One region of the Serratia sp. K1WW1 genome, then DNA from elsewhere that is predicted to be linked to it. Evidence: predicted binding sites of a transcription regulator. Region 1 holds the regulator's gene; each other region holds the start of a gene.
The links. Region 1 encodes CRP, which controls carbon source genes, mostly activating them, when cyclic AMP is high. Its sites were predicted from a motif close to ATGTGANNNNNNTCACAT; they were not measured.
Positions count from the first base shown of each region.

Region 1 (5,646 bases):
TTTTGCCGAGCGGCATAAGATACAATTTTGTAAGGGGTGATGCTTTTTATTGATAGGGTGGGGAATGCGCTATTTACCGAAGTTACAGCAGTTGAAAGTCTTCCAGCAGGTGATCCGCAGCGGCAGTATTCGCGGGGCGGCACGCGCGCTGGAGCAATCTCAACCGGCGGTGAGCCGCACCATCCGTGAACTGGAACAGATCCTGGAAACCCAGTTGATCAATCGCAGCAGTCAGGGAATGACGCTGACCGAAACCGGCCGCGCCTTCGCCCTGCGAATGCAGTTGATCCTGGAGGAATTGCAGCGCGCCGCCGACGAGATCCAGCAGTTGAATCAGCATTCGCAAGGTAACGTCGCCATTGGCTGCTCTTCGCTACTCGCCCTGACGGTATTACCGGAACTGGTCGAAGCCTTTAAACAGCCGTTTCCGCAGGCCAATCTCCTAATCCGTGAAGCGCAGCTTTCTACGCTACTGCCAGCATTGCGCGAAGGCCGCCTGGATTTTGCCGTGGGTACCGTCAGCCCGGAACTTCCTCTGGAGGATCTGGTGCGTGAACCGCTGTTCAACGCCTCTTTTTGCATTATCGCACGCCAGGGGCACCCACTGGCGCAGGCCACCTCGCTGGACGAACTGCGTGAGGCCAAGTGGTTATTACCGGAAACCGATATGGGTTATTACCAGCAGTTGCGTGCGGTATTAGGCACCTTCTATCAGCAATTGAGCCGTTCGCCCATTCGCTCGGACTCGGTGACCTGTGGCTTGAATATGGTGCTGGAGGCGGATTATCTGACTATCGTGGCGCGGGCGATGAGTGCACCGTTCCATTTGCAGCATCGGCTGGTGGCATTGCCTATCGACACCTTGCCACAAGCGCAATATTGCGTGCTGTATTCACAGAAATCGCCGCTAACCGTGACGGCACGGCGATTTCTTGATTTATTGCGTGCACACTGCCTGCGCTACCCTTGGTAGGATCAGGCCACTTCGCGGATTTCGAAGCTGTGGGTAATGCTGGCGGCTTTACCCAGCATCAAGGAGACGGAGCAGTATTTCTCGGCAGAAAGATCCACCGCACGCTCGACAATCTTATCGGTCAGCCCTTTGCCGGTGACGATAAAATGCAGATTGATATGGGTAAACAGACGCGGTGCTTCTTCACGACGCTCGGAGGTCAGTTTTACCTCACAGTCACGCACATCGTTACGCCCTTTTTGCAGGATCGACACCACATCGATGGCGCTACAGCCGCCGACGGACATCAACACCATTTCCATCGGGCTTGGCGCTTTATCGCCTGCGTTGCCATCCATCAGAACCTGGTGACCAGACGCAGACTCACCCAGGAATGTCAGCCCTTCTACCCACTTAACTCTTGCCTGCATGTTACACACTCCGGTTAATTTCTTAAAAACAGGGTACGCTTTCGCATACATTCTGGCAACGTAACCTGACGCTAATCATGCTGAAGCGAGACAACACAAGACACCCGCCTCACTCTGTGCTACAAACAGAGCCGCAATAACTCTTTCCAGGTCACCGATTTCAGGGATATGTCCAAGGAAAGGCCCCTATATTGGTTTGTTAACAGAATGTAGCTTGCAGCTCTCCCTGCAAGTTAATATGCTAGAGCACAAGCGTATTTCTATAACACGCCTCAAAACCTGTTGATAGCCACAATTAAAACACCGGGCTATAAGCACGTTTTACAGGGAACTCTGACCCCTGTGATACAAGGCAGCGATAACAACAGAGGATAACAGCGAATGGTTCTCGGCAAACCGCAAACAGACCCGACTCTCGAATGGTTCCTGTCTCATTGCCATATCCACAAATATCCATCGAAGAGTACGCTTATTCACCAAGGTGAAAAGGCCGAAACGCTTTACTACATCGTCAAAGGCTCCGTCGCGGTGCTGATTAAAGATGAAGAAGGCAAAGAGATGATCCTGTCCTACCTTAACCAGGGGGATTTCATCGGCGAGCTAGGATTATTTGAAGAAGGCCAGGAGCGTAGCGCCTGGGTACGGGCCAAAACCGCCTGTGAAGTGGCTGAAATTTCCTACAAGAAATTCCGCCAGTTGATCCAGGTTAACCCGGATATCCTGATGCGCCTGTCCGCACAGATGGCTAACCGCCTGCAAGTCACCTCAGAGAAAGTGGGTAACCTCGCCTTCCTTGACGTTACCGGCCGCATTGCACAGACCTTGCTGAACCTGGCAAAACAGCCTGATGCCATGACTCACCCAGACGGCATGCAGATCAAAATCACCCGCCAGGAAATTGGCCAAATCGTCGGTTGCTCACGTGAAACCGTCGGTCGTATTTTGAAAATGCTCGAAGATCAAAACCTGATCTCCGCGCACGGCAAAACCATTGTCGTGTACGGTACGCGTTAATCCCCAGAGAAACGGTGCAGCAATGCGCCGTTTCTTTACCTGCTGAATAGCCAACCATGTGGCGCCGCCTGATCTACCACCCGGAAGTCAACTACGCACTGCGGCAAACGCTGGTGTTGTGCCTGCCGGTGGCGTTTGGTTTGCTGATTGGCAACCTGCAACTCGGCATGCTGTTCTCGTTGGTGCCCGCCTGCTGCAACATTGCCGGGCTGGATACGCCACACAAACGCTTTTTCAAACGCCTGGTCGTGGGCGGCTCCCTGTTCGCACTCAGTAGCCTTCTGCTGCAACAAGCCTTGCTGTGGGATCTGCCGTTACCCTTGCTGATGCTGGCAATGGCGCTGTTGCTCGGCGTAAGCGGTGAGATCAGCCCGCTGCACGCACGCCTGCTACCAGCCGCATTGGTCGCCGCCATCTTTTCCCTCAGCATGGTAGGCACCGTGCCAATCTGGCATGCCCCTTTGCTGTATATCGTCGGCACCGCCTGGTACGGGCTGTTTACCTGGGCCTGGTTCAAGCTGTGGAAAGAGCAGCCGATGCGCGAATCTCTAAGCCAGCTGTATATGCAGCTGGCCGACTATTTTGAAGCCAAATACTCATTACTGACGCAGCACACCGATCCTGAAACTGCCCTGCCGCCGCTGTTGCAACGCCAGCAGAAAGTGATGGACCTGATCAGTCTGCTATACCAACAGCTTAATTTCCTGCCCCATGCCAATAACCTGGAGCAAAAGCGCCTGCGACGTACGTTTCAGGTGGCGCTCGATTTGCAAGAGCACATCACCGTCAGCCTGCATCTGCCGGAAGAAGTGCAAAAGCTGGTGGAGCAAAGCCAGGCCGAAGCGATTATCCGCCGCAACGCCCAGGTGATCGCCACGCGCCTGCGCGTTGTGGCCGACGATATTCTCTATCATCGGCACTCTGCGCGTTTCAGCATGAAGAATGAGCTGGCGGCGCTGGAAAAAGTGGCCTCACAGCATGCCGATAACCCGGTTGGGCAGTTCTGCTATTACCACTTCAGCCGCATCGCGCGCCTGCTACGCACTCAGCACCCACTTTACCGCCGCAATCTGATGGCCAATCAGTCACGCCTGCCTTTCTGGCCTGCGGTGGTGAGCTATCTGTCGTTTAAATCCAACGCCCTGCGCAACGCCGCCAGGCTGGGGGTCATTCTGGCGGCAGGCAGCAGCCTGGGTATGCTGTTCAACCTGCCAAAACCCTATTGGATCTTGCTGACCATCATGCTGGTCAGTCAAAACGGCTATAACGCCACGCGGGTGAGGATCCAGCACCGTGCCCTCGGCACGTTGGCCGGGCTGGTGATTGCCGCTGGACTGTTGCAACTACAAATGCCGGAAAGCGTGACGCTGAGTATCATGTTGGCCATCACCCTGGCGGCCTATCTGATCCTGCGGAAAAACTACGGGCTGGCGGTGATGGGCTTCACCGTGACCGCCGTCTACACCTTGCAGCTCCTGGCGCTGAACGGTACCCATTTCCTGGTTCCCCGCCTGATCGATACCCTTATCGGCTGCGTACTGGTGTTTGGCGGCACGATCTGGCTATGGCCGCAGTGGCAGAGTGGCCTGCTGCGTAAAAACGCCCATCAGGCTCTGGAGCACGATCAGACGGCACTGCGACTCTTGCTGGAAGAACAGGAACCCGACCCCAGCGAGCTGGCCTACACGCGCATGCAGGTCAATCAGGCACATAACGCCCTGTTTACCTCACTCAATCAGGCGATGCAGGAACCGGGGTTTGAATCGAATTATCTGGCTGATATGCGGCTGTGGATCACCCATAACCAGTTTATCGTTGAACACCTGAATGCGATGACCATTCTGGCGCGCGAGCACTATATGCTGACGCCAAAGCTGGCGCAGGAGTATCTGCAAACCTGTGAGATCGCCTTGCAGAGCTGCCAGCAGCGGTTGGAATATGACGGCCCGAGTACCAGCAACAGCATCATGCAGCCGCCAGACCTGCACCCGGACATGCCGGTCACCGAGATGGAACGCCATCTGCGGCGGATCCTTTCTCACCTGACCGTGATGCATACCATCTCGTCACTGGCGTGGCGCCAGCGCCCACATCATGGGATCTGGCTGAAGCGCAAACTGCGGGAAAGCTGAAGTTAGCGGGACCGCAGCCCCGCAGACTTGATTAGCCGTTAATCACATCCTGTACGGCCAATTCGAACAGCGCCATGCCTTCGTCGATATCTTTCAGCTCAACCACCAACGAAGGGGCAAAACGGATCACGTTTGGCCCGGCATTGAGGATCATCAAGCCACGTACAGCGGCGGCAGTGAGGAAATCACGCGCTTTGCCGTGATAGCCCGCCTTCAGTTCCGCACCGATCAACAGCCCCATGCCACGAATATCGCTGAACACATCGTATTTTTTACCGATCTCCTGCAAAGCCTGAACAAACAACCCGCGACGCTGCTCAATCCCGCTTAGCACCTCTGGCGTGTTGATCACATCCAACGCTGCCTCTGCCACTGCACAGGCCAGTGGGTTGCCGCCGTAGGTGGTGCCGTGAGTGCCAACCTGCATCACCGAGGCAATCTCTTCGGTAGTCAGCATCGCACTCACCGGGAAACCGCCGCCCAGCGCTTTAGCGGTGGTGAGGATGTCTGGCGTAATGCCGTAATGCATATAGGTAAACAGCTTGCCGCTACGGCCCATACCGCTTTGCACTTCATCAAACACCAGCAGCGCCTGATGTTGGTCGCAAAGTTCACGTACGCCCTTGAGGAAGACAGGATCGGCAGCGGTAATGCCCCCTTCACCCTGAATAGGCTCCATCACTACCGCACAGGTGTGATCGTCCATCACCGCTTTCACCGCGGCCAGATCGTTGAAAGGTACATGCACGATATCGGCCGGTTTCGGCCCAAAGCCGTCGGAATATTTTGGCTGCCCGCCCACGGAAACGGTGAACAGCGTACGGCCATGGAAAGCGTTATTAAACGCGATAATCTTGGTTTTATACGGGTTATGACGGGTGATGGCGTAATGACGAGCGAGCTTGAAAGCCGCTTCGTTAGCCTCCGCACCCGAGTTGGCGAAAAACACCCGGTCGGCGAAGGTGGCAGCGATCAATTTACTGGCCAGGCGCAGCGCGGGCTCATTGGTGAACACGTTGCTGGTATGCCACAGGGTTTCGCCCTGCTGCTTTAAAGCCTCAACCAGTGCCGGATGGCAGTGCCCCAACGCAGTCACCGCGATGCCACCAGAGAAGTC
Region 1 covers NZ_CM147697.1:5,557,478-5,563,123, forward strand. Annotated here, with positions in the region: gene ACX9GU_RS25315 (LysR substrate-binding domain-containing protein) at 65-973, shown strand; gene ACX9GU_RS25320 (OsmC family protein) at 976-1,383, opposite strand; gene crp (cAMP-activated global transcriptional regulator CRP) at 1,765-2,397, shown strand; gene ACX9GU_RS25330 (YccS/YhfK family putative transporter) at 2,454-4,529, shown strand; gene argD (bifunctional acetylornithine/succinyldiaminopimelate transaminase) at 4,561-5,646, opposite strand, start outside.

Region 2 (5,646 bases), 200 kb from region 1:
CCAACGGTTCTTCTTCAATGGCTTCCGTTTGTGGTGCTTCTCTGGCACTGATGGACGCAGGTGTGCCAATCAAGGCCGCCGTTGCGGGTATCGCAATGGGCCTGGTGAAAGAAGAAGAAAACTTTGTGGTACTGTCTGATATTCTGGGTGACGAAGATCACCTGGGCGACATGGACTTCAAAGTGGCCGGTAGCCGCGATGGTATCACCGCGCTGCAGATGGACATTAAAATTGAAGGTATCACCCGCGAAATCATGCAGGTGGCTCTGAACCAGGCCAAGGGTGCGCGTCTGCACATTCTGGGCGTGATGGAACAGGCTATCAGCACGCCACGTGGCGATATCTCTGAGTTCGCACCGCGTATTCACACCATCAAGATCAATCCAGACAAGATCAAAGATGTGATCGGTAAAGGCGGCTCAGTCATCCGTGCGTTGACCGAAGAAACTGGCACCACCATCGAAATTGAAGATGACGGTACAGTGAAGATTGCTGCAACCGACGGCGACAAGGCGAAGTTCGCTATCCGCCGCATCGAAGAGATCACCGCTGAGATCGAAGTTGGCCGTGTGTATCAGGGTAAAGTGACCCGTATCGTTGATTTTGGTGCCTTCGTGGCCATCGGCGGCGGTAAAGAAGGCCTGGTGCACATCTCTCAAATCGCCGACAAGCGCGTTGAGAAAGTGACCGACTATCTGCAGATGGGTCAGGAAGTACCGGTTAAGGTAATGGAAGTTGATCGCCAGGGCCGTGTGCGCCTGAGCATCAAAGAAGCTACAGCACCAGAATCCGCTGCGGCTCCTGCACCAGAAGCAGAATAACTGTATCAGCAGTTTTACAGCTCCCTGCCGTTAGGGTTGGGGGCTGTCCTTATCGCGTGGGTAGGATACTCGCGTATTAGCAAGCGGAGGACAGGACGTTCATCCAATGTTTGTCTTCGGGAGTGGGAAATGAAGCCTTTCTTGCGCTGGTGTTACGTTGCGACAGCACTATTGCTGGCAGGATGCAGCAACCATGATTGGCGTAAAGACGAAGTTCTGGCTATTCCGTTGCAGCCTACACTGCAGCAGGAAGTGATCCTGGCGCGCATGGAACAAATACTTGCCAGCCGGGCATTAACGGACGATGAGCGAGCACAGCTTTTATATGAGCGCGGTGTGCTGTATGATAGTCTTGGTTTACGTGCTCTAGCGCGCAATGACTTTTCACAAGCGCTAGCGATACGTCCTGATATGCCAGAAGTTTTCAACTACCTGGGCATTTACTTAACGCAGGCAGGCAATTTTGATGCTGCCTATGAAGCGTTTGATTCTGTACTAGAGCTTGATCCAACTTACAATTACGCGCGTTTAAACCGGGGCATCGCACTGTATTATGGCGGCCGCTTCCCGTTGGCGCAGGATGATCTGCAGGCGTTTTATCAAGACGACCCAAACGATCCCTTCCGTTCGCTGTGGCTTTATCTGGTGGAACGAGAAATCGATCCCAAGATGGCTACCGTCTCGCTCCAGCAGCGTTATGACAAATCGGACAGAGGGCAATGGGGATGGAATATTGTCGAATTCTACCTGGGCAAAATCAGCGAAAAAACGCTGATGGAACGCCTCAAGGCAGATGCAACGGATAACACTTCGCTCGCTGAGCATCTCAGTGAAACTGACTTCTATTTAGGTAAGCACTACCTAAGTCTGGGGGACAAGGACACCGCTTCGGCGCTGTTCAAACTGACGGTGGCTAACAACGTTCATAACTTTGTTGAGCACCGCTATGCATTGTTGGAATTGGCGCTGTTGGGCCAAGAACAAGACGACCTATCGGAATCGGACCAGCAATAGCTGACGGACACTTATCAGCCTGATTTACATTGGTTTTTTGACCAAAGTAATCGCCTTAACGGGCGAGGGCTTTTTTGTCTGTTTTATAATCTAATTTGAGCCGGTTCACACTTTTCAATGAAAATGACTGAAAATTTTCTCGACGAGTTATGTAGACTGGCTGCCATTATTAATGAGGCACGTGTACATGACTACTGAGCTTGAAACCTCTTTTGCTGACCTGGGGCTGTCTGCTCCTATCATTGCTGCCCTGACCGATCTGGGCTACGAAAAACCATCACCGATCCAGGCTGAGTGTATTCCTCACCTGTTGAACGGTCGCGACGTGCTGGGCATGGCGCAGACCGGTAGTGGTAAAACTGCGGCGTTCTCGCTGCCCCTGCTGCACAACCTCGATGCAGCCCTGAAAGCACCACAAATCCTGGTACTGGCTCCAACCCGCGAACTGGCGGTTCAGGTAGCTGAAGCCATGACCGATTTCTCCAAGCACATGCATGGCGTTAACGTGGTGGCCCTGTACGGTGGCCAACGTTATGACGTGCAGCTGCGCGCTCTGCGTCAGGGCCCGCAAATCGTAGTAGGGACCCCAGGCCGTCTGCTGGATCACCTGAAACGTGGCACCCTGAACCTTTCTGGCCTGAAAGGCCTGGTTCTGGACGAAGCCGACGAAATGCTGCGCATGGGCTTTATCGAAGACGTAGAAACCATCATGGCGGAGATCCCGGCTGAACATCAGACCGCGCTGTTCTCTGCGACCATGCCGGAAGCGATCCGTCGTATTACCCGTCGCTTCATGAAAGATCCACAGGAAGTGCGCATTCAGTCCAGCATCACTACTCGTCCAGACATCAGCCAGAGCTACTGGACCGTGCAGGGCATGCGTAAAAACGAAGCGCTGGTGCGTTTCCTGGAAGCGGAAGATTTTGACGCGGCGATCATCTTCGTGCGTACCAAAAATGCGACCCTGGAAGTGGCTGAAGCGCTGGAGCGCAGCGGTTACAACAGCGCCGCACTGAACGGTGACATGAACCAGGCGCTGCGTGAGCAGACCCTGGAGCGTCTGAAAAGTGGCCGTCTGGATATTCTGATCGCCACCGACGTTGCCGCTCGTGGTCTGGACGTTGAGCGTATCAGCCTGGTAGTAAACTATGATATCCCTATGGATTCAGAGTCTTACGTTCACCGTATCGGCCGTACCGGTCGTGCTGGCCGTGCTGGCCGCGCGCTGCTGTTCGTCGAAAACCGCGAACGCCGCCTGCTGCGCAACATCGAACGCACCATGAAGCTGACCATCCCTGAAGTCGAGCTGCCAAACGCAGATCTGCTGGGTGAGCGCCGCCTGGCCAAGTTTGCCGCTAAAGTTCAGCAGCAGCTGGAAAGCAGCGATCTGGATATGTACCGTGCGCTGCTGGCTAAGCTGCAGCCGGGTGAAGATCTGGATATGGAAACGTTAGCCGCTGCACTGCTGAAAATGGCACAGGGCGAACGTCCTCTGATCCTGCCACCAGATCCAGTGTTCAAACCGCGTCAACGTCGTGAGTTCAACGACCGTGATGATCGCGGTGGCGAGCGTAGCAACGACCGTCGTCGTGACGCACGTCCAGACAGCCGTGATGGTGGCGCTGAGCGTCCACGTCGCGAACGCCGTGACGTGGGTGAAATGCAGCTGTACCGCATTGAAGTTGGCCGTGATGACGGCGTGGAAGTTCGTCATATCGTTGGCGCGATCGCTAACGAAGGTGACATCAGCAGCCGTTACATCGGTAACATCAAGCTGTTTGCTTCCCACTCCACCATCGAGCTGCCAAAAGGCATGCCGGGCGAGATCCTGAATCACTTCACTCGCACCCGCATTCTGAACAAGCCGATGAATATGCAACTGCTGGGCGATGCACAGCCGCATGAACGTCGTGAGCGTCCTGCCGGTGGTAACGGTGGTGAGCGCCGTGGCGGTGCCCGTCCATTCAACGGCGAGCGTCGTGAAGGTGCACCAGCACCACGTCGTTCTTTCGGTGAGCGCCGTGAAGGCGGTAATGCTGCCGGTGGCGAACGCCGTGGCGGTAACTTCAACCGTGACAAGCCAGCACCACGCCGTGACGATGCAGCAGCTCCTGCCGCACCACGTCGCCGTTTCGGTGATGCATAAGCGTTGATTTGACCGTATACGGTTAATCAGCTTAGAAACCAGTCTTCGGACTGGTTTTTTTTTGCCTGACATCTCAGTTAAAGCCGCTAAAGGGCGTATCATTCGCAAGGTTTATCTTACGGATGCACAGGAGCTGCCGTGAACTGGCAACAATTCAAATCTCAATACCTGGTGCGCTTTTGGGCGCCTTTACCGGCGGTGATCGCAGCCGGGATCCTCTCGACCTACTATTTCGGTATGACCGGCACCTTCTGGGCGGTAACCGGTGAATTTACCCGTTGGGGCGGCCATATCTTGCAGTGGTTTGGTTTCCACCCCGAGCAGTGGGGCTACTTTAAGGTGATCGGCCTACAGGGCACACCACTCGATCGTATCGATGGACGCATGATAATCGGTATGTTTGCGGGTTGTATCGCCGCCGCGCTGTGGGCCAACAACATCAAATTACGTATGCCACAGCACCGCATCCGCATTGCACAGGCGTTGCTTGGCGGCATCATCGCCGGTTTTGGTGCGCGTTTGGCGATGGGGTGTAACCTGGCGGCCTTCTTCACCGGTATTCCACAGTTCTCGCTGCATGCCTGGTTTTTTGCGCTGGCAACGGCGGCGGGTTCTTACTTCGGTGCCAAATTCACCTTGCTGCCGATGTTCCGTATTCCGGTCAAGCTGCAAAGAGTGAAAGCGGCCTCACCGTTGACGCAAAAACCCGAGCAGGCACGCCGTCGTTTCCGTTTGGGAATGGTGATTTTCTGCCTCACGGTGGCTTGGTCATTATGGACGTTGTTTGATGCGCCGAAACTCGGCATTGCCATGCTGTTTGGTATCGGTTTTGGTCTGCTGATTGAACGGGCGCAGATCTGCTTTACCTCGGCGTTCCGCGATCTGTGGATCACTGGCCGTACGCATATGGCCAAGGCAATTATTATCGGCATGGCGGTTAGCGCCATCGGCATCTTCAGCTATGTGCAATTGGGCGTCTCGCCGAAGATCATGTGGGCCGGGCCCAATGCTGTACTGGGCGGGCTGTTGTTTGGCTTTGGTATTGTGCTGGCGGGCGGCTGCGAAACCGGCTGGATGTATCGTGCGGTAGAAGGCCAGGTCCATTACTGGTGGGTGGGGTTGGGCAACATTATCGGCGCCACGCTGTTAGCCTACTACTGGGACGATCTGGCACCCGCTCTGGCGACCAACTACGACAAGATTAACCTGCTGGATACCTTCGGGCCGATCGGCGGCCTGCTGGTGACCTATCTGCTACTGGCCATAGCCTTTGCCGCGATGCTGTGGTGGGAGAAACGCTTTTTCCGCGCCAAGCCAGATGCGCAGGTGGTGAATTTAAGGAGTGAAGCATGAAACAGACCGAGATCGTGCCGGATTACCGGTTGGATATGGTGGGAGAGCCTTGTCCTTATCCGGCGGTGGCTACGTTAGAGGCTATGCCGCAGCTGAAACCGGGCGAAATACTGGAAGTGATCAGCGACTGCCCGCAGTCGATCAATAATATTCCGCTCGATGCCCGTAATCACGGCTACAAGGTGCTGGATATTCAGCAGGATGGGCCAACCATTCGTTACCTGATCCAGCGTTAATCGAACAAGGGCACCATTATGGTGCCCTCAGATTGATGACTAACCCCACTTTTTCAGGTGGGGTTAGTCTTTCTTA
Region 2 covers NZ_CM147697.1:5,360,147-5,365,792, reverse strand. Annotated here, with positions in the region: gene pnp (polyribonucleotide nucleotidyltransferase) at 1-821, shown strand, start outside; gene nlpI (lipoprotein NlpI) at 951-1,835, shown strand; gene yrbN (protein YrbN) at 1,953-2,033, shown strand; gene ACX9GU_RS24235 (DEAD/DEAH family ATP-dependent RNA helicase) at 2,023-3,981, shown strand; gene yedE (selenium metabolism membrane protein YedE/FdhT) at 4,120-5,334, shown strand; gene yedF (sulfurtransferase-like selenium metabolism protein YedF) at 5,331-5,570, shown strand; gene ACX9GU_RS24220 (IS1182 family transposase) at 5,644-5,646, opposite strand, start outside.
Region 2: a site for CRP is predicted at 1,929-1,946, ahead of yrbN (protein YrbN). Genes of this name have one in related genera too.

Region 3 (5,646 bases), 2.9 Mb from region 1:
TGGATAAGCCGGTGATCGTCACCGGGTCGCAAATTCCGCTGGCAGAATTGCGCTCCGACGGCCAAACCAATCTGTTGAATGCCCTCTATCTGGCCGCCAATCACCCGGTGAACGAGGTCAGCCTGTTTTTCAACAACAAGCTGTTTCGTGGCAACCGTACGACCAAGGCACATGCCGACGGCTTTGATGCTTTTGCCTCCCCCAATCTGCCACCCTTGCTGGAAGCAGGTATCCACATACGCCGCCAGACCGGCATCGCCTCTCCGGTATGCAACGGGGAATTGATCGTGCATAACATCACGCCACAGCCCATCGGCGTGGTGACGATTTATCCGGGGATTTCCGGTGCCGTGGTGCGTAACTTCCTGCTGCAACCGGTTAAAGCCCTGATCCTGCGCTCTTACGGCGTAGGTAACGCGCCGCAAAAGGCCGAACTGGTGGATGAATTGCGTGATGCCTCCGAGCGTGGCATCGTAGTGGTCAACCTGACACAATGTATCTCTGGCCGGGTCAATATGGAGGGCTATGCGACCGGTAATGCCCTGGCTCATGCCGGCGTCATCAGCGGTTTTGATATGACGGTGGAAGCCGCGCTGACCAAGCTGCATTACCTGTTGAGCCAGCCGTTAACCCCAGAAGAGATCCGCAGCCTGATGCAACAAGACCTGCGTGGCGAATTAAGCGCTGCGGGCTAACCCAAAGTGGGAACTCTGATGAAAACTGCTCTGTTGCTGATTGATTTACAAAACGACTTTTGCCCCGGCGGCGCTTTAGGCGTGTCAGAAGGTGATGCCACCATTAACGTCGCCAATCAGGCTATCGCAGCCAGCCTGGCCCGTAACGAAACGGTGATTGCCAGCCAGGACTGGCACCCGGCGGATCATCGCAGCTTCGCCATTAACTCCAACGCACAGATTGGTACGCTTGGGGAACTGGAAGGCCTGCCTCAGGTTTGGTGGCCGGAGCACTGCATTCAGGGTACCCCTGGCGCAGAACTTCATCCTCAGCTTGATAAGCAATCCATCGTAGCGATATTCCGTAAGGGCGAGAACCCGGATATCGATAGCTATAGTGCTTTCTTTGATAACGGGCACCGGGCGCAAACGGCGCTCGATGGCTGGCTGAAGGAACGAGGCATCACTCATCTCGCCGTGATGGGGCTGGCCACCGATTATTGCGTCAAGTTCAGCGTGTTAGATGCCTTGCGTTTGGGTTATCAGACCCAGGTCATCATCGATGGCTGCCGCGGTGTCAATTTAAGCCCCGATGACAGCGAGCAGGCGTTGGCAGAAATGCAGTCGGCTGGCGCACAGTTAGTTACACTGTCACAGTTTACTCAGCGCTAACGGTTTTTGGGGCTGCTTGACCACAGCGCCCCATATCCCCCCGCCAACCGCTTTATTTTCGACGCTGCTCACATTCTCACCATTCTTCTGCGCGCTCACCTTGTCCCCTCCCGTCTCTTTTGCTGTTATGGCTGCTGATGCATAGGCATCAATAAGTTATACGCATCCGGGGCCTACCGAGCCCGGCTTTATTGATACCGCCCCAGGCGGTTCAGGTCGGCCTTGCTGACCAAAGGAGACAACATGGCTTTAACCCGTAAACTGCTGCCCTTGCTGGTAGCGGTGCAACTCGGCGTGGCTGGCGTGGGCATGGCTCACGCGGCACCTTATCTCTCTGTCGGCTACTTCAACGGCGGTGGCGACGTGACCGCCGGGCCAGGCGGTGATATCAACCAACTGGACGTCAGCCAGATCACCCACCTAAACTACTCTTTTGGCCTGATTTATAACGCTGAAAAAGAGGAAACCAACCCGGCACTGAAAGATCCCTCTCGCCTGCACCAAATCTATCTCTCCCCTAAAGTCGAAGCAGACTTAAAGCTATTACCCGTATTGCGCCAGCAAAATCCGGCGCTGAAGGTTTTGCTGTCCGTTGGCGGATGGGGAGCTCGTGGGTTCTCCGGCGCGGCAGCCACACCGGAAAGCCGGGCGGTGTTTATTCGTTCGGTGCAGGAGGTGATTGCCAAGTATCAGCTAGATGGTATCGATCTGGATTGGGAATACCCGGTTAACGGTGCCTGGGGATTGGTAGAAAGCGAACCCACTGACCGAGCCAACTTCACCGCCTTGCTGAGCGAACTGCATCAGGCGTTGGGTAAAGAAAAACTGCTGACCATTGCCGTGGGAGCCAACGTCAAAAGTCCGCAGGAATGGGTGGACGTTAAGGCTATCGCGCCCTATCTGGACTACATCAATCTGATGACCTACGACATGGCGTACGGTACCCAGTATTTCAACTCCAATCTCTATGACTCCAAACAATGGCCAACCGTGGCCGCCGCCGACAAGTACAGCGCCGACTTTGTGGTCAACAACTATCTGGCCGCCGGGCTGAAGCCAGCTCAGCTCAATCTGGGGATCGGTTTCTATGGCCGGGTACCTAAACGCGCCACCGAGCCGGGTATTGATTGGGATGTGGCAGATGCGGCCAAGCATCCCGTCACCCAGCCCTATTTCACCACACGTGAAAAAGACGTCTTCAAGTCGCTGGGCGTGGATTTGGATAAAGACAGTTACATCAAGTACAACGATATCGTGAACAAGATGCTGAAAGACCCACAACGGCGCTTCAACGCGCATTGGGATAACGAGGCCAAGGTGCCCTATCTGATGATGAAGTCATCCGCAGGAAAGCCGCTGTTCGCGATTAGCTATGAAAACCCGCGCTCGGTAGCCATCAAGGCCGAGTACATTAAGAGCAAAGGATTGGGAGGGGCGATGTTCTGGGAGTATGGCGCGGACGATAACAACCGCCTGGCCCACCAGCTAGCCGAAAGCTTAGGCTTGAGCCCACAGAAGCAGTAAAACCTTCAGGGCGATGGCAACATCGCCCTGCCAGCAACAGGTTACTGCGGCTTCAGCTTGGCCAACGGCTCGGCCATAAACTGCTGCTTCAGCTCCTGTTTGCTTTTCATCACGATTTGCCCGTCGGTGCCAATGCTCATATGTTGTGGGTCCGCATTGTTCATCGACTGCCACAGCATCACCGCCTGCAGGCTGTGTTCTTTCTGCTCTGGCGTCAGTGCCACCCCATCAGGCCATTTGCCCAGTTCCACGGCCAGCACCAGCCGCTGGTAGATTTCCGGCGTCATGGCCGCAATCAGATCTTTTACTTCCATCAGAGCATTTCCTCACCCACGGATGAATAATTAGCTGAATCGATTTTGTTGGTTTAGTTACAGCTTAACCTGCCGTCTGCTCGCCATTCTCGTCGTCGGTGAAATTCAGTGACGCGGAGTTGACACAGTAGCGTTCGCCAGTCGGCTGCGGACCATCGGGGAATACGTGCCCCAAATGCGCGTCGCAGTTACCACAGCGGATCTCGACTCGATGCATATTATGTGAATTATCATCAAGATAACGAATAGCATCGTCTGAAACCGGCTGATAGAAGCTGGGCCAGCCGCAGCCGGAATCAAACTTGCTGGCGGAGAAGAACAGCGGCGCGTTACAGCACAGGCAGTGGTAGACGCCCTCACGCTGGTTATGCAGTAATTTACCGCTATAGGGGGCTTCGGTGCCACGCTCCTGCGTCACATAACGTTGGATTTCATTCAGTTCCGTGAGCGGTGTCTTAGGGGTTGTCTCTTTAGCCATTTGTGCTATTCCCGCAATGTGGATAATGTCAACGAAAACAATGAGTAATAATAACAAAAAATTAACAACGCTGCAGGCCTTTTTAGCCTAAACTGTACGGCATAAAGGTTACGCTGCCGCCATATGTGACTTCGATCACATATCTTGCACGTGCTGACTTTATACTTGGCGGTTTGCCCCCATATCGATGGGAGGACAAACGTAAATGGAATGTGCGATTTGTGTGCAAAACCTGGCCTCTGGTTTGACTTGCAGCAAGAATTGACACGATTCCGCTTGACGCTCGGTAAGGTTTTTGTAATTTTACAACCAACCTTTTATTCACTAACAAATAGCTGGTGGAATATATGACTATCAAAGTAGGTATCAACGGTTTTGGCCGTATCGGTCGCATTGTTTTCCGTGCTGCTCAGGAACGTTCTGACATCGAAATCGTAGCAATCAACGACCTGTTAGACGCAGAGTACATGGCTTACATGCTGAAGTATGACTCTACTCACGGCCGTTTCGACGGTACTGTAGAAGTTAAAGACGGCCACCTGGTTGTTAACGGCAAAACCATCCGTTGTACCTCAGAAAGAGATCCGGCTAACCTGAAGTGGAACGAAGTCAACGTTGACGTCGTTGCTGAAGCAACTGGCCTGTTCCTGACTGACGAAACTGCACGTAAACACATCGCTGCAGGTGCTAAGAAAGTTGTTCTGACTGGCCCATCTAAAGATGACACCCCAATGTTCGTTATGGGCGTGAACCACAAGTCTTACGCTGGCCAAGAAATCGTTTCCAACGCTTCTTGTACCACCAACTGCCTGGCACCACTGGCTAAAGTAATCAACGACAAGTTCGGCATCGTTGAAGCTCTGATGACCACCGTGCATGCGACTACCGCAACTCAGAAAACCGTTGATGGCCCGTCTCACAAAGACTGGCGCGGCGGCCGCGGCGCATCCCAGAACATCATCCCTTCTTCTACCGGTGCTGCTAAAGCTGTAGGTAAAGTCATCCCAGAACTGAACGGCAAACTGACCGGTATGGCGTTCCGCGTTCCTACTCCGAACGTGTCTGTGGTTGACCTGACTGCCCGTCTGGCAAAACCAGCTTCTTACAAAGAAATCTGTGCTGCTATCAAAGCCGCTTCAGAAGGCGAGCTGAAAGGCGTGCTGGGCTACACCGAAGACGAAGTGGTTTCTACCGATTTCAACGGCGAGAAACTGACTTCTGTATTCGATGCTAAAGCCGGTATCGCGCTGAGCGACACCTTTGTGAAACTGGTTTCTTGGTACGATAACGAAACTGGCTACTCAAACAAAGTACTGGACCTGATCGCTCACATCTCCAAGTAATGGCTTGATGCGCAGTTGATTATAGAGGGCGACATTAGTGTCGCCCTTTTTATTTGTTTTTGCGGCGAAAAGAAGGCAACAACATGAATGAAAAAATCTTCACCCTACCCGTTAGCGAACAAATCACCCCTTTTATCAGCCAACGCCAACTGGACGAACTGCCAGTGGTGGTGGTTTCTCACCCCAAAGTCCGTGCGGCCATTACTCTGCAAGGGGCCCATCTGCTGGCCTGGCAGCCAAGTGGTGATAAACCGGTGCTTTGGCTGAGCAACAATACGCCATTCAAAAACGGCGTGGCGATCCGCGGCGGCGTACCGATCTGCTGGCCTTGGTTTGGCCCGGCAGGTAGCCCATCCCACGGCTTTGCCCGTAATCAGCCGTGGCAGCTTACCGCGCACGATGAAGATGAAAACGGCGTGATCCTGACCTTCACGCTGCAAGACAACGAACAAACCCGCAAATTGTGGCCACATGCTTTCACCCTGATCGCCCGTTTCAAGCTGGGTGAAGAGTGCGAGATGGAACTGGAATCACACGGTGACTACCAGGCTACCGCCGCTCTGCACAGCTATTTCCAGATCGGCGACATCGACAAGGTGAAAGTTGCCGGTTTGGGCGAGCATTATATCGATAAGGTGGCG
Region 3 covers NZ_CM147697.1:2,690,080-2,695,725, reverse strand. Annotated here, with positions in the region: gene ansA (asparaginase) at 1-695, shown strand, start outside; gene pncA (bifunctional nicotinamidase/pyrazinamidase) at 714-1,346, shown strand; gene chiD (chitinase ChiD) at 1,590-2,870, shown strand; gene ACX9GU_RS12185 (YeaC family protein) at 2,912-3,184, opposite strand; gene msrB (peptide-methionine (R)-S-oxide reductase MsrB) at 3,249-3,662, opposite strand; gene gapA (glyceraldehyde-3-phosphate dehydrogenase) at 4,010-5,005, shown strand; gene ACX9GU_RS12170 (D-hexose-6-phosphate mutarotase) at 5,089-5,646, shown strand, end outside.
Region 3: a site for CRP is predicted at 3,786-3,803, ahead of msrB (peptide-methionine (R)-S-oxide reductase MsrB). Genes of this name have one in related genera too.

Region 4 (5,646 bases), 2.8 Mb from region 1:
GCCGAGGTGGTCTGCGATTTCCGCGTAGCGACGACGTGCCTGAGGGCGGTCATACTGGCTGAAGGCGGTCTGCTTGGTCGGGTTGTCGTTGGCGTTATAACGGATAACGTTAGAGATCAACATGGCGTTAGCCAGACCGTGCGGGATGTGGAACTCAGAACCCAGTTTGTGGGCCATTGAGTGACAGACACCCAGGAAGGCGTTGGCAAACGCGATACCGGCGATGGTAGCGGCGTTGTGTACACGCTCACGAGCAACCGGGTTTTTCGCCCCTTCGTGATAGCTGGCTGGCAGATATTCTTTCAGCAGTTTCAGCGCTTGCAGCGCCTGACCGTCGGAATATTCGTTGGCCAGTACGGAAACATAGGCTTCCAGAGCGTGAGTGACCGCATCCAGGCCGCCGAAGGCGCACAGGGATTTAGGCATGTTCATCACCAGGTTGGCATCGACAATCGCCATGTCCGGGGTCAGAGCATAGTCAGCCAGTGGGTATTTCTGGCCGGTAGCGTCATCGGTTACTACCGCAAACGGTGTGACTTCTGAACCGGTACCTGAAGTGGTGGTGACGGCGATCATTTTCGCTTTCACGCCCATTTTCGGGAACTTGTAGATACGCTTACGGATGTCCATAAAGCGCAGCGCCAGATCTTCAAAGTGGGTTTCAGGATGTTCGTACAGCACCCACATGATTTTCGCGGCGTCCATTGGTGAACCACCACCTAGCGCGATGATCACGTCTGGTTTGAAGGAATTCATCTGCTCGGCACCTTTACGTACGATGCTCAGCGTTGGGTCAGCTTCAACCTCAAAGAACACTTCAGTTTCAATACCGTGCGATTTCAGAACCTTGGTGATCTGATCGGCATAGCCGTTATTGAACAGGTAGCGGTCGGTAACGATGAAGGCGCGTTTTGCCCCGTCGGTAGCCACTTCTTCCAGCGCGATTGGCAGTGAGCCACGGCGGAAGTAGATTGATTTAGGAAGTTTGTGCCACAACATGTTTTCTGCTCGCTTCGCTACAGTTTTCTTGTTGATCAAATGTTTTGGACCGACGTTTTCAGAGATGGAGTTACCACCCCAGGAACCGCAGCCCAACGTCAGTGACGGAGCGAGTTTAAAGTTGTACAGGTCACCGATACCCCCTTGAGAAGCCGGGGTGTTGATCAGAATACGTGCGGTTTTCATTTTGTCGCCAAAATATTCCACGCGTGCAGTCTGGTTATCTTGATCGGTGTACAGACAAGAGGTGTGACCGATACCGCCCATGGCGACCAGTTTCTCGGCTTTGCTGACGGCGTCTTCAAAGTCTTTGGCCCGGTACATCGCCAGGGTTGGTGACAGTTTTTCATGAGCAAACGGCTCAGATTCGTCAACCAGTTTCACTTCACCGATCAGGATTTTGGTGTTGGCTGGCACTTTGATACCGGCCATTTCAGCGATTTTTGGTGCAGACTGGCCAACGATAGCGGCGTTGAGGCCACCGTTTTTCAGGATGATGTCCTGAACGGCTTTCAGCTCTTTGCCCTGCAGCATGTAGCCGCCGTGGGAAGCGAAGCGTGCGCGCACTGCATCGTATGCGGAATCCACCACAATCACGGACTGTTCAGACGCACAGATCACACCGCTGTCGAAGGTTTTTGACATCAGGATAGAAGCAACAACGCGTTTGATATCGGCAGTTTCATCGACGACAACTGGAGTGTTACCGGCACCAACACCGATAGCGGGTTTACCAGAGCTGTAAGCAGCTTTAACCATGCCTGGGCCACCGGTTGCCAGGATCAGGTTGATGTCTGGGTGATGCATCAGCTGATTGGACAGTTCCACCGTTGGCTGGTCGATCCAACCGACGATGTCTTTTGGCGCGCCAGCCGCAATGGCAGCCTGCAGCACGATGTCTGCGGCTTTGTTGGTGGCGTTCTTGGCACGTGGGTGCGGAGAGAAGATAATGCCGTTACGGGTTTTCAGGCTGATCAGCGCTTTGAAGATCGCGGTAGAAGTTGGGTTGGTGGTTGGTACGATACCGCAAATCAGGCCAATTGGCTCTGCAATGGTGATGGTACCGAAAGTGTCGTCTTCGGAGAGGATCCCGCAGGTTTTTTCGTCTTTATAGGCGTTATAGATGTATTCGGAAGCGAAGTGGTTTTTGATGACTTTGTCTTCAACGATACCCATGCCAGATTCTTCAACGGCCATTTTAGCCAGAGGAATACGGGCATCTGCGGCGGCGAGGGCAGCGGCGCGGAAGATCTTATCAACTTGCTCTTGTGAGAAGTTGGCATACTCGCGCTGGGCTTTTTTGACACGTGCAACTAGCTCGTTCAATTCAGCGACATTCGTTACAGCCATGATGCTCTCCTGATAAATGTTAAACTCTTTCAGTAAATAAGCCGTTCGAGGAACTAGTATAGACATCTGTCAGGAAGGCGTCTGTGAGATCATGAGACTTTTCCCGCAGTTAGCGACCCATACTGCTGATTTACTTAAAGAGCTTTACCAAGTGCAAGTTGGTAGTAGGCAAGCGAGACAGAAACGGTATCCATACCTCGTACTCCCTTTTGACTACGACTAAGAGCTTAACTATTCCTGAGTAGATATTTTGTGATGTACATCATAAAAATTGCAAGCTGACACCTTTCAGCTTGCGGTTGTTGAGAGTGATTATCAACAAAGTGTTTGATGATGACGCGATGATACTTGATAACAGCATACCGCACACAAAGCATTAACAATGGCGAATTGTTTTGTAACATTCTGTTGGAGTAGGGAAAAATGCTGGCCGAGTGGATGGATTAGCTGGCGCAATTCCATTACATTAGCGCGCATCGGCAGTGTCTCTTTATACAGCTATTTATGCGGAGTTTTTCGTGGGCCAATCTCTGTTGGATTTTTCCGGCTACATCAAGTTCTTTGTCGGCCTGTTTGCGCTGGTCAACCCGGTAGGTATTCTGCCGGTGTTTATCAGCATGACCAGCTATCAGGCCGAGGTCGGGCGTAACAAAACCAACCTGACGGCTAACCTGTCGGTGGCGATTATTTTGTGGACCTCGCTGTTCCTGGGCGAGGGCATATTGCGTATGTTTGGTATCTCCATCGATTCTTTCCGTATTGCCGGCGGCATTCTGGTGGTGACCATCGCCATGTCGATGATCAGCGGCAAGCTGGGTGAAGACAAACAGAACAAGCAGGAAAAGTCAGAGAGCGCGATCCGTGAAAGCATCGGGGTTGTTCCCTTGGCGCTGCCGCTGATGGCCGGGCCGGGTGCCATCAGTTCCACCATTGTCTGGAGCTCTCGTTACCACAGCTGGCAGAACCTGTTAGGTTTTACCGTGGCGATCGCCTTGTTCGCTTTCTGTTGCTGGCTATTGTTCCGGGCAGCTCCGCTGCTGGTGCGTCTGCTGGGGCAAACTGGCATCAACGTCATTACCCGTATCATGGGGTTATTGTTGATGGCGCTGGGGATCGAATTTATTGTTACCGGGATCAAAGCCATTTTCCCTGGGTTGTTATAACCTTAATAAAGCCGCGGACAACCCCGTTTGCGGCTTAAGTTATTTTTAATTTTTCAAATTATCTCAGGCGATGCATTATTAAAGTGCATAACCTGCCTGCTTTTTATTCTATTGCCCCACCCTGTGGCACAAATCTCACTTTATCGGTTGATAAAGCATCAAGATGTTATTTTCTCCACTTTTAAAATCCGCGTGACCGGGGTTTTTGTCTCCCTGTGGGGAAAACTGTTGTTAATTTAATCACATCATTCTGTAGGGCTTGTCTCCGTTTCACACAGGTGTTATTAGTGATTAACCACGCATAGGCAGGTGTTTATTCTCTGAACGGCGTTTTTGTTAACTGAATGTTTCTTTTGAGTGGTTTTTTTCATCCGGGATGAAAAGGTTAAAAATTAATCCTAAATTTATCCAATAAAATCATAAGATTAATCCATTTATGGGCCGGTGGGAAGGCTAGGTGTCTGTAGGGCTATGGGATAATAAAAGAGAAATGCTTAACATTTCTGTAAAAAATATTGGCTATGAATTTTTGCTTCTGCTAATTTCCGAGCAACTTGTCAGAAGGAAAAATCTTATCTTTGACGCGCCAGGTAGGAATGATTTTTGCTGGTATCCGTATATTTAGCCCGCTTGATAACTATTTCACAATTATTGCTTAGCCGTGAAAAGGAGCCTGTAGTATGCCGCAAACCACGAAGCATCAACCGTTGGCCGTTATCATCGCCGCCGTGTTGGGGATGATCGCCAGCCAAAACCTGCAGGCCGTAGAGGTACCGGACGGTGTGCAATTGGCACCACTTCAGCGCATGGTGATCAACAACGGTTCAGAAGTCGCTTCGTTGGATCCGCATAAGGTCGAAGGAACGCCTGAGAGCAATATTATCCTCAACCTGCTAGAAGGGGTGGTCAGCACCGATGCCAATGGTCATCTGGCTCCTGCAGTGGCGGAACGCTGGGAAAATACCGATTACCAGACGTGGACCTTCCACCTGCGTCCAGGGGCGGTATGGAGTGATGGCTCTCCGGTGACCGCGCAGGATTTCGTTTACAGCTGGCAGCGGCTGGCGGATCCCAAGACCGGTTCCCCTTATGCCAGCTATCTGCAATACGCCCGAATTGAGAATATTGACGCTATTCTTGCCGGTAAGAAACCGCCTGAATCGCTTGGTGTCAGCGCCATTGATGATAAAACGTTGAAGGTGACGCTCAGCGAGCCGGTGCCCTATTTTGTCAGCATGCTGTCCCATACCTCAATGAAACCGGTGAAACAGTCCGTGGTTGAGAAATTTGGCGATAAGTGGACACTGCCACAAAACTACGTGGGCAACGGGGCATATCGCTTATCCGAGTGGGTCGTCAATGAACGTATCGTGCTCGAACGCAGCCCGAGCTACTGGAATAACAGCAACACGGTGATCGAGCAGGCCACGTTCCTGCCGTTGTCTTCCGAAGTCAGCGACATTAACCGTTACCGCAGCGGTGAAATCGATATTACTAATAGTGCCATCCCACCGAACCTGTACGCCAAAATGAAACGCGAGATCCCGGAACAGTTGCACGTTAACCCTTACCTGTGCACCTTCTATTACGAGATCAACAATCAGCGTGCGCCGTTTACCGACGAGCGCGTGCGTGCGGCAGTCAAGTTGACGCTGGACCGCGACATTATTGCCAACAAGATCATGGGCCAGGGCCAAATTCCGGCCTACAGCTTTACGCCAACCTTTACCGAGGGGGGCAACTTCAGCCAGCCTGAATGGGCAGGGTGGACGCAGGAAAAACGCAACGAAGAAGCGAAGAAACTGCTGGCGCAGGCCGGGTTCACCGCTGAGAAACCGCTCAAGTTTACCTTGTTGTACAACACCTCCGATCAAAATAAGCAGCAGGCCATCGCTGCTGCCTCAATGTGGAAGAAGAACCTTGGCGCACAGGTCACATTGCAAAATCAGGAATGGAAAACCTCGCTGCAGAGCCGCCATGAAGGGCAGTTTGATGTGGCCCGTGCCACCTGGTGCGGCGATTACAACGAACCGAGCGCGTTTCTGAATATGCTGCTTTCCAACAGCAGCAATAACACTTTCTTCTATAAAAGCCCGGCGTTCGATGCGCTGATGGCCAGCACCCTGCAAGCGCC
Region 4 covers NZ_CM147697.1:2,715,494-2,721,139, forward strand. Annotated here, with positions in the region: gene adhE (bifunctional acetaldehyde-CoA/alcohol dehydrogenase) at 1-2,349, opposite strand, end outside; gene ACX9GU_RS12305 (YchE family NAAT transporter) at 2,868-3,512, shown strand; gene ACX9GU_RS12310 (ABC transporter substrate-binding protein) at 4,193-5,646, shown strand, end outside.
Region 4: a site for CRP is predicted at 2,600-2,617, ahead of adhE (bifunctional acetaldehyde-CoA/alcohol dehydrogenase). Genes of this name have one in related genera too.